DNA from 3 places in the Monashia sp. HAY1-2A genome. Region 1 is predicted to be linked to each of the others. Evidence: riboswitches for the same ligand, from Rfam matches in the RefSeq annotation. Region 1 holds a riboswitch; each other region holds the start of a gene.
The links. A riboswitch is a leader RNA that binds a small molecule or an ion and turns the genes downstream of it on or off. The one in region 1 is predicted to bind S-adenosylmethionine.
Positions count from the first base shown of each region.

Region 2: another riboswitch for S-adenosylmethionine. It lies ahead of metX (homoserine O-acetyltransferase MetX); the one in region 1 lies ahead of ACPYOM_RS01100 (bifunctional o-acetylhomoserine/o-acetylserine sulfhydrylase).
Region 3: another riboswitch for S-adenosylmethionine. It lies ahead of ACPYOM_RS11790 (putative leader peptide); the one in region 1 lies ahead of ACPYOM_RS01100 (bifunctional o-acetylhomoserine/o-acetylserine sulfhydrylase).

Region 1 covers NZ_JBNDHY010000004.1:12,393-15,592, forward strand. Annotated here, with positions in the region: gene ACPYOM_RS01090 (MarR family winged helix-turn-helix transcriptional regulator) at 1-111, shown strand, start outside; gene ACPYOM_RS01095 (acyl-CoA dehydrogenase family protein) at 126-1,292, opposite strand; SAM riboswitch class IV at 1,496-1,614, shown strand; gene ACPYOM_RS01100 (bifunctional o-acetylhomoserine/o-acetylserine sulfhydrylase) at 1,670-3,016, shown strand; gene ACPYOM_RS01105 (LD-carboxypeptidase) at 3,071-3,200, shown strand, end outside.
Region 2 covers NZ_JBNDHY010000003.1:21,986-25,185, forward strand. Annotated here, with positions in the region: gene ACPYOM_RS00825 (YkvA family protein) at 1-491, shown strand, start outside; gene ACPYOM_RS00830 (DUF4192 domain-containing protein) at 593-1,780, shown strand; SAM riboswitch class IV at 1,854-1,968, shown strand; gene metX (homoserine O-acetyltransferase MetX) at 1,986-3,200, shown strand, end outside.
Region 3 covers NZ_JBNDHY010000068.1:2,233-5,432, forward strand. Annotated here, with positions in the region: gene ACPYOM_RS11780 (ABC transporter ATP-binding protein) at 1-274, opposite strand, end outside; gene ACPYOM_RS11785 (ABC transporter substrate-binding protein) at 280-1,302, opposite strand; gene ACPYOM_RS11790 (putative leader peptide) at 1,652-1,723, opposite strand; SAM riboswitch class IV at 1,756-1,868, opposite strand; gene ACPYOM_RS11795 (MerR family transcriptional regulator) at 1,994-2,767, opposite strand; gene ACPYOM_RS11800 (ABC transporter permease) at 2,838-3,200, opposite strand, start outside.

The DNA of each region.
Region 1 (3,200 bases):
CTGCCGCATGTCACGGAGGTCCTCACGACCATCACCGAGGCGCTGCGGGGCGTCGCGGCCGACATCCACGCCTCCAGCTCGAGCACCCGCGGGAACCGGCGCCGGCACTGAGCCTCGTCGCCCGGTCAGCCCTTGAGCAGCTGGCGTGCCATGACGATGCGCTGGACCTGGTTGGTGCCCTCGTAGATCTGGGTGATCTTGGCGTCGCGCATCATCCGCTCGAGCGGGAAGTCCTGGGTGTAGCCGGCTCCCCCGAGCAGCTGCACGGCGTCGGTCGTCACCTTCATCGCGACGTCCGACGCGTAGCACTTGGCCGCTGCCCCGAAGAACGAGAGGTCCTTGTCACCGCGTTCGGACTTGGCCGCCGCGACGTAGACCATCTGGCGCGCGGCCTCGAGCTCCATCGCCATGTCGGCGAGCATGAACTGGATCCCCTGGAAGTCGGCGATGTGCTTGCCGAACTGCTTGCGGTCCTTGACGTAGGCCAGCGCGACGTCGAGCGCCCCCTGGGCGATGCCGACGGCCTGCGCGCCGATGGTGACGCGCGTGTGGTCGAGGGTGCGCAGCGCGATCTTGAGGCCGTCACCGACCTGGCCGACGACGCGGTCACCGGGGATCCGGACGTCGTCGAAGTGCAGCTCGCGGGTCGGGCTGCCCTTGATGCCGAGCTTGCGCTCCTTCTCGCCGAAGGTGAACCCCGGGTCGGACTTCTCGACGACGAAGGCCGTGACGTTGCCACCCCGGGGACCGTCGGGGTCGGTGACGGCGAGGACCGTGTAGTACTCGGACACACCGGCATTCGTGATCCACGACTTCTGGCCGTTGAGCACCCAGCCGTCGCCGTCCTGCCGGGCGCGGCACTTCATGGACGCGGTGTCCGAGCCGGCCTCGCGCTCGGAGAGCCCGTACGAGAACGTCGTCCGGCCCTGGGCCAGGGGCGGGAGGTAGCGTCCCTTGAGCTCGTCGCTTCCGTCGAGGATGAGCGGGAGTGAGCCGAGCTTGTTGACGGCGGGGATGAGCGAGGCGGACGCGTCGACGCGGGCGACCTCCTCGATGACGATGCACGTCGCGAGCGCGTCGGCCCCGACGCCGTCGTACTCCTCCGGCACGTGGGGGGCGAAGAAGTCCGAGGCCACGAGGGCGTCGTGCGCCTCCTGCGGGTAGCGGGCCTCCGCGTCGACCGCCGCCGCGAAGGGCGCGATCTTGTCCTCGGCCACGGCGCGTACGGCCTCCCGCAGCGCCTCGTGGTCCTCGCTGGTGCGGTACAGGTCGAAGTCGGCGTTCGTGCTCACGGCCCGATCCTACTCACGGGTTCGGATTAGTAGGACGTCCTCGTGATCGACGCCACGAGTACCGCGCCGCGGCGCACTTTCCGACGCGGAAGCGGCCCCGACGCCGCCAGTACCGCGCCACGGCGCGGCTTCCGCGGGAGGTGGCCGCCACCCCTCGGACACCGGCTCCCACTCCTCGGCCGCCGCTGTCTACACTGCGGGCAGGTCATGAGCGCCAGCGCCAAGCCCCGGCTCGCTGGCCGGCAACCCTCCCAACCGCGGCGGGGTGCCCCGGGTGAGGACCTGGCCCGACGTCGACAGCCGGCGCGGGCAAGCGCGGAGACCCTCTCCCCGCACCGAGCCGTCGGTGCGCCGGGCCGTCGGGACGACGACCGGTCATCGACCCGAACCAGGAAGAGCAGACAACGATGACCGAGCCGAACTGGTCCTTCGAGACCAAGCAGATCCATGCCGGACAGAGCGCCGACAGTGCGACCGGTGCGCGCGCCCTGCCGATCTACCAGACGACGAGCTACGTCTTCGACGACACCGACCACGCGGCGAACCTGTTCGGGCTCAAGGAGTTCGGCAACATCTACACGCGGATCATGAACCCGACGACGGATGTCGTGGAGCAGCGCATCGCCGCACTCGAGGGCGGTGTCGGGGCCCTCCTCGTCGCCTCGGGACAGTCGGCCACCACCCTGGCCCTGCTCAACATCGCCGAGGCCGGTGACCACATCGTCGCCTCGCCGAGCCTCTACGGCGGCACCGTCAACCTGCTGAGGTTCACCTTCCGCAAGCTCGGCATCGAGGTGAGCTTCGTCGAGGACCCCAGCTCGGTCGACGCGTGGCGTGCCGCCGTGCGACCGAACACGAAGGCGTTCTTCGGCGAGACGATCGCCAACCCGAAGGCCGAGGTGCTCGACATCGAGGCGGTTGCGGCGGTCGCGCACGAGCACGGCGTCCCCCTCGTCGTGGACAACACCATCGCGACCCCGTACGTCATCCGCCCGATCGAGTGGGGCGCCGACGTCGTCGTCCACTCCGCGACGAAGTACCTCGGCGGTCACGGCACGTCCATCGCCGGCGTCATCGTCGACGCGGGCCGGTTCGACTACGGCGCCGACCCGGAGCGGTTCCCGAACTACAACACCCCCGAGGAGAGCTACCACGGCCTCGTCTTCGCCCGCGACCTCGGCGTCGGCAGCCCGCTCGGGGCCAACCTCGCCTACATCCTCAAGGCGCGCGTGCAGCTGCTGCGGGACCTCGGGCCGGCCGCGGCACCGTTCAACGCGTTCCTCATCGCCCAGGGCCTCGAGACGCTGTCGCTGCGCATCGAGCGCCACCTCGCGAACGCCGCCAGGGTCGCTGCCTACCTGCAGGGTCACCCCCAGGTGGAGCGGGTCGTGTGGGCGTCGCTGCCGGACAGCCCCTCCCACGCCACGGCGCAGAAGTACGCGCCCCGTGGCGCGGGCGCGGTGCTCTCGTTCGAGATCGCCGGTGGTCTCGATGCCGGCAAGAGGTTCGTCGAGGCGCTGACCCTGCACAGCCACGTCGCGAACATCGGCGACGTGCGGTCCCTGGTCATCCACCCCGCCTCGACGACCCACTCGCAGGGCCCCGAGGAGGACCGCCTCGCGGCGGGTGTCACCCCGGGCCTCGTGCGCCTCGCCGTGGGCATCGAGCACATCGACGACATCCTCGCCGACCTCGAGCAGGGGTTCGCGGCCGCGAAGGCCTGAGCACCGGCGGAGAACGGGGTGTGGCGGGTCGGCACGGCTGGCAGCATGTCGGCCATGCCGATCCGCTACCCCGCTCCCCTGCGTCCCGGCGACCGGGTCGGTGTCACCTCGCCGAGCTCGGGCGTCCAGGACCGCCTGTGGGGTCGGTTCACCCATGCCGTCCGGTGCCTGCGCGACCGCGGGT
Region 2 (3,200 bases), on a different contig from region 1:
TGGTGCTCACCTGGGTCGTCAAGGCCTTCCTCGAGGAGACCGACCGCTTCATCGCCTGGGAGATCGGCCAGGGGCTGCACCGGCCCGGGACGTCACGCCCGGGTGCTGCCCAGCGGACGCCGCGGACCCGCACCGAGCAGCCCGGGCACGCGTCGGCGTCCCCGACCGCACCGGACGACCGCGTGGGGACCGCGCTGGGGACGCCTGCCGACGCGCAGGCCCGGCTCTGGGCCGGCCAGGTCGCCGACGGTCGACGCCGCGACCGTGACGTGACCGGGGCTGCCGCACCGGGCCGTGTCGTCGGGCGGCTGACCGGCTCGACAGGCGCCTCGGGGACACCGACCGCAGGTGGCCTCGGAGCGCAGCGCCCGGCGGCCGGCCCGCGCTCGACCGGACCGGGTCGCTCCGAGGGGGTACGCCTGCCCGAGGGGGTCCGCCAGGCGGCCACCGACTACGTGCTCGAGTCGGTCCGCAAGCGCCTCGAGCGCTGACGCAGCACCGTCGTCCACACCCCCTCCGCGCTTGGCGGCGCGGTCCACAGGCGGCCGGCGGGGGAGTGCCGCTCCGCGCCGGCCGGGGGCAGCCTTCGGGCATGCCGAAGATCTCCCTGTCCGGACCGGCCGACCTGCTGACGGTCCTGCCCTACCACCTCGGTTTCAGGCCCGAGCGCAGTGTCGTCGTGGCCTGCTTCCACGGCCGGCGCCTCGGGCTCGTGGCCCGGCTGGACCTCGTCGCCCCACCCGACGCCGCCGCGGCGGCTGCGCAGGTCCTGCCCGCCCTGGTGCGCGAGCGGCCGAGCCGCGTCGTCCTCGTCGGGTTCGCCGGCGGCGCCGCCGACGAGGATCCCGCACCGTTGCTCACCGCCCTGGGCGACGCGCTCGAGGCTGAGCTCGTCCCGGTGGGCGACCGGCTCGTCGTGCGCGAGGGCCGCTGGTTCGGGCTCGACTGCGCCTGCTGCCCACCGCCCGGGCGAGCCCTGCCGGACGTGGCCGACGTCCCGGCCGTCGCCGAGTACGTCGCCCTGGGCACCGTCGTGCTGGGCACGCGCCAGCAGCTCGCAGCGCTCGTCGAGCCCCTGCCGACGCAGGACCCGCGTCACGACGACCGGCTCGCCGCGGTCGAGGCGTGGGCCGAGCGGTACGCCCCCTCGGATGTCGGCACCGGCGTTGCCGACCGCCGGGCGCGCGCTGCCCTCGTCGACGAGGCACTGGGGGCGTGGGTCCGCCTCGTGCGCCGCGGGCTCGGCACCGAGCCGACGCCGACGACGCTGGCCGCGCTGCTCGGCCCGCTCGTCGACGTCCGCCTGCGCGACCTGCTCGTCGCGTGGCTGTGCCCCGGGACCCTCTCCCTGGAGGCCTGCCCGCGCGACCTCGTCAGCCGGTTGCGCCGCGCACTCGAGGCCGACACGTCCTCCCACGAGAGCATGCTGCGGGACGTGAGGGAGGTCGTGGACGGGGAGATCGAGGAGGACATCGAGCAGGACATCGACGAGGACATCGAGGAGGACATCGACGAGATGCTGGAGGGGAGCGGCGGGTGGAACCGCGCGGTGACCGAGCGAGTGCGCCTGGCGCGCCTCGAAGAGCTGTGCCGGGCGACCCCCGCCGCGTGTGCGGCACCGGTCCTGGCGGTGGTGGCCGCGTACGCCTGGTGGCTCGGCGACGGCGCCCACGCCTCCGTCGCCGTGGACCGTGCCCTCGAGGTCGACCCGCGGTACCGGCTGGCACAGCTCGTGCGGCAGTCCCTCGACCGGGGCCTGCGTCCCCGCAGCTGCGCCTGACCTGCCCTCCAGGCCGTCCAGCCCGTGGACCCGAGGGCCACGCCTCGAGACGCGGTCGCGTATGGTGGTGGCAGGTCATGAGCGCCAGCGCCAAGCCCCGGCTCGCTGGCCGGCAACCCTCCTTCGCGGTGGGGTGCCCCGGGTGAGGACCAGGCCGCACCGGCACGGGACTGCGGCAAGCGCGCACACCCGAGGAGCAGCCAGAATGACTGTGACCCACCGGTCCGGCCAGGTCACGCGCCGTCCGGCCCGACGCCAGCAGGGTGTCGACGGCTCGCAGCCCGTTCGTCCCGACGTCTCGGCCGACCGACGCGGCGACGGCGTCTGGCGCGAGGGGGACCCCGTCGGCAGGCGGCAGTTCGTCGACGTCGGTGACCTCGAGCTCGAGCGCGGGGGCGTCCTTCCCGAGGTCCGGATCGCCTACGAGACGTGGGGCCGGCTCAACGAGGCCCGCGACAACGTCGTCCTCGTCGAGCACGCCCTCACCGGCGACAGCCACGTCGTCGGTGAGGCGGGCGAGGGCCACCCGTCGCCCGGCTGGTGGAACAGCCTCATCGGCCCCGGGCAGGCCGTGGACCCCGAGGACTGGTTCGTCGTCGCCGCCAACGTCCTCGGCGGCTGCCAGGGCTCGACCGGGCCGGCGAGCCCCGCCCCCGACGGGCGCCCCTGGGGCAGCCGCTTCCCGTACGTGACCGTGCGCGACCAGGTCGCCGCCGAGCGGGCGCTGCTGACCGAGCTCGGCATCACGCGGCTTGCCGCGGTCGTCGGAGGTTCGATGGGCGGCATGCGCGCCCTCGAGTGGGCCGTCAGCCACCCCGACGACGTCGACCGCTGTGTCGTGCTCGCCTCCACGCCCTACGCCACGGCCGAGCAGATCGCCTGGTGCCAGCCGCAGCTGCTCGCCATCCGCAGCGACCCCCACTACGCCGGCGGCGACTACTACGACACGGACCAGCGTCCCGACACCGGCCTGGGCCTCGCCCGGCGCATCGCGCACGTGACCTACCGCACCGAGACCGAGCTCGACGACCGGTTCGGCCGTCAGGCCCAGCTCGGCGAGGACCCGTTCAGCCTCAGCGAACGCGCCGCCGGCAGAGGGCGTTTCGCCGTCGAGTCCTACCTGGACCACCACGCCGGCAAGCTCGCTCGCCGTTTCGACGCGAACTCCTACGTCGTGCTCACCGAGGCGATGAACTCCCACGACGTCGGCCGCGACCGCGGCGGCATCGAGGCGGCGCTGGCCCGCGTCACGGCCGACTGCACCGTGGTGTCCGTCGACACCGACCGGCTGTACCCCCCGCGGCTGTCGGACGAGCTGCATGCGGCTCTCCCCGTCTCGACGCGCGTGTCGATCACCTCCGCCTACGGACACGACGGCTTCCTCATCGAGGAGGAGCAGGTCGGCTCGGTGGTCCGCGAG
Region 3 (3,200 bases), on a different contig from region 1:
GCCCGGCGACGGGCCTGCCGTCGACGAGGACCTCGCCCGCGGTGGGTTCGCTCAGCCCGCCGAGAATGTCGAGGAGCGTTGTCTTGCCCGACCCGCTCGGGCCCACGAGGGTGAGCAGCTCGCCCGCCGACACGTCGAGAGTGATGTCCTCCAGTGCACGGAGCACGCGGCCGGACGGGGTGTCCTTGGTTGGGCGGACCTGGAAGTCCTTGGTGACGCCCCGCAGGCAGATGCGGGGAGTGGGCGGGTTTCCCTGGTGTTGTTGGGTGCTCACCGAGCTCACCCAGCCTTCGCGAGCCCGTTGAGCTCGTTCGTGTAGTAGCTGGCGGGGTCGAGCTTCTTGCCGCTGAGGAAGCCCTTCTCCTGCAGCCAGCTGCCCCAGCGGGTGAAGTCGGTGTCGGAGATGATGCCGCGGTCGGTCACCGCGACGCTCTTCCAGTACTTGAGGTTGTCGGTGTTCTCGTGGCGGCCGCGCTGCTCGATGATCTTGGTGAACCGGGCGATGACCTGCTCACGCGGGGTGGTGCGCTCCCACTCGATCGCCTTGGCGACGCCGGTGACGAAGTCCTTGGCGGCGTCCGGGTGGTCCTTGATGAACTCGTCGCGTAGGACGTACTGGCCGCCGTTGAAGGCGCCGAAGAGCTCGTAGTCGCTGAACAGGCGGCGCAGTCCGCCCGCTGCGACGGCGTGGTCCTGCAGGACACCACCGAGCGTCCCGACGTCGACCTGACCCCGACGCAGGGCCTGCTCGGTGTCGTTCGGTGGCACGACGACGAGCTGTACCTGCTTGATCTCGTCGGGTGTGAGGCCGTTCTTCTGCAGCCAGGTGTTGATGACGGCCTCGCTGTGCGCGCCGAGCGTGTTGACGGCGATCTTCTTGCCGATGAGGTCCCGTGCCGTCCGGATGGGGCTGTCGGCCCTGACGTAGAAGCCGTTGAAAGTCTTCGCGTCCTCGCCGTAGTAGTTGATGACGGCCTTGACCGGTGCGCCGGCCGTGATCAGCTTGACGACCGCGCCGGCGAAGGCGCCGCCGTAGTCGGTCTGGTTCGTCGCCGCGGACTGGATGTCCTGGGGACCGCTGATGGTGTTGCCCACCCAGTTGAGCTTGACGACCTTGAAGTAGCCGAGGTCCTCGGCGAGCTCGGGGAGGGTGACGGAGTTGGCCCATCCCTGGTAGCGCAGCGTGACGGGGCCCGACTCCTTCTGCTCGGCCCCGGAGGCGGAGGAGCAGGCCGAGGCCAGTCCGGCAACGAGGAGGGTCACGGCAGGAAGGGCGAGGATCCGTGTGGGGAACTTCTTCATGTCGGTGCTTCTTTCTGCGGGAATGGACGGGCAAGTGGCGTCGGCGGGTCAGGCGGAGGCAGGGCTGGTCCCGGCGGCTGGGTCAGAAGGGCAGCCGTGATGATCCGCGCGCCGGGAGGGCATGCCGAGGCGAGTGCCGTACCGGGACTCGGGGAGCAGGCGGGCGTTCCGCGTCAGCTGCAGGTGGTCAGCAGGCCGGCTGCGGAAAGCCTGTAGGCGCGTCCGCGGGCGGCCGCGGATCGACGTCGTTCAGGCATGTCCGCGAGTCGCTGCGCGAAGACGCGATGCGGCGATGGCGGGCAGCAGGACATCCTCGTGGCGTCGCGCAGCCGCGTTTCGGGGGACTTGCTCAGGCGGGACAGAGGGAGCTGCTCACGCGCCGCAGGTCGACGTGGCGTCGGCCGGTGAGCATGTGGTTCATGAGTCGTCCTCGGAAGAGACGTGAGGCAGAAAGCCTCGCGCTTGCGACCACCGGTCGGCGGCCGCCGTGTCATCACCCGGGGCACCCCATCGCGAGGAAGGGTTGCCGTCCAGCGAGCCGGGGCTTGGCACTGGATCTCGTGACCTGTCCTGACAGTAGCGGGACAACGCCAAGACCTACCAGTTCCATAGGAAAAGGTCTCTCATGCCGAGACACGCATCCCCGCTGGTCGCGGCAAGACGGGTGTCGACGGACGATGCCGCGGGGGGGTCAGACCGCGGGGTGCATGCGCCGGATGTTGGTCCAGCCCGTCCAGCCGCGCTCCTCGAGGAGCTCCAGCAGGTGGTTCGCGCACGGGAAGGACTCGACGAACGCCGCGTCCAACAGGGCGACCAGGTCCTCGCTGACGGGATGTTCGTCCTCGATGCCCACGGCCTCGGCTGCCGCGGCCTCGATGAAGGCGGCGACCCGGTCTGCGAGCGCGGGCAGCCGCGGGTCGTCCGGCCCGCAGTCGGCGAGGTCTCCGATGTCGAGATACAGCCGACGCAGCCCGTCGTGTTCGATCTGGGCGTGCTTGATGGCCATGAGGGCCGGCACGGCATCCGGCATCTGGCCGGCGATCAGGATCCAGCTGTCGCGCTCGACCTCGATCAGCCGCTCCCTGAACCCGAGCTGGCGCATCCGGTCCAGGTACGCGACGGCCTCCGGCGGCAGCGTGAGGCTCTCGCCGGCCGCGAGCTTGGCGATCTGCTGCCGGTGACGTCGGCGCTGGCGGATCTCGGCGCGCAGCCGGCGGTCGATGTCCTCGACGGCCATCGCGAACTCCTCGTCCCGTGCCGTGAGCAGCTCATGCACGCGCGACAGAGGTACGCCGGCGTCGGCCAGGGTGCGGATCTTGACAAGCTCGACCACGGCGGCAGCGTCGTAGCGCCGGTAGCCGGAGTGGTCGCGCCCGGGCTCGGGCAGCAGCCCCTTGGCGTGGTAGTGCCGGACCGCGCGTACCGTCACGCCGGCGTACGACGCGAGCTGGCTGATGGTGAGCATGGCGTCATTCTCCTGCCGCGGCGGTGTCATGGCGCTTCGCGGTGTCCACCCGTCGTCGCCTCCCGCCGAGTCAGGCGATCTTGCTGCGGTAGGTGCGCCTCGCGAGGGTGTGGGCGACAACCAGCAGGCCGACGCACCAGGCGACGGCTATCCAGGCGTCGTTGCCGACCGGCTGCCCGGCGTAGAGGCCGCGGATGGTGTCGACGATCGAGGTGACCGGCTGGTGCTCGGCGAACCAACGCACGGGACCGGGCATGCCAGAGGTGGGCACGAACGCCGAGCTGATGAACGGTAGGAAGATCAGCGGGTAGGAGAACCCGCTCACCCCGTCGACCGACTTCGCGGTCAGCCCGGGAATCACGGCCAACCAGGTCAGCGCCAGGGTGAACAGGACCAGGATCCCGAGGACCGCAAGCCACGCGAGAACCCCTGC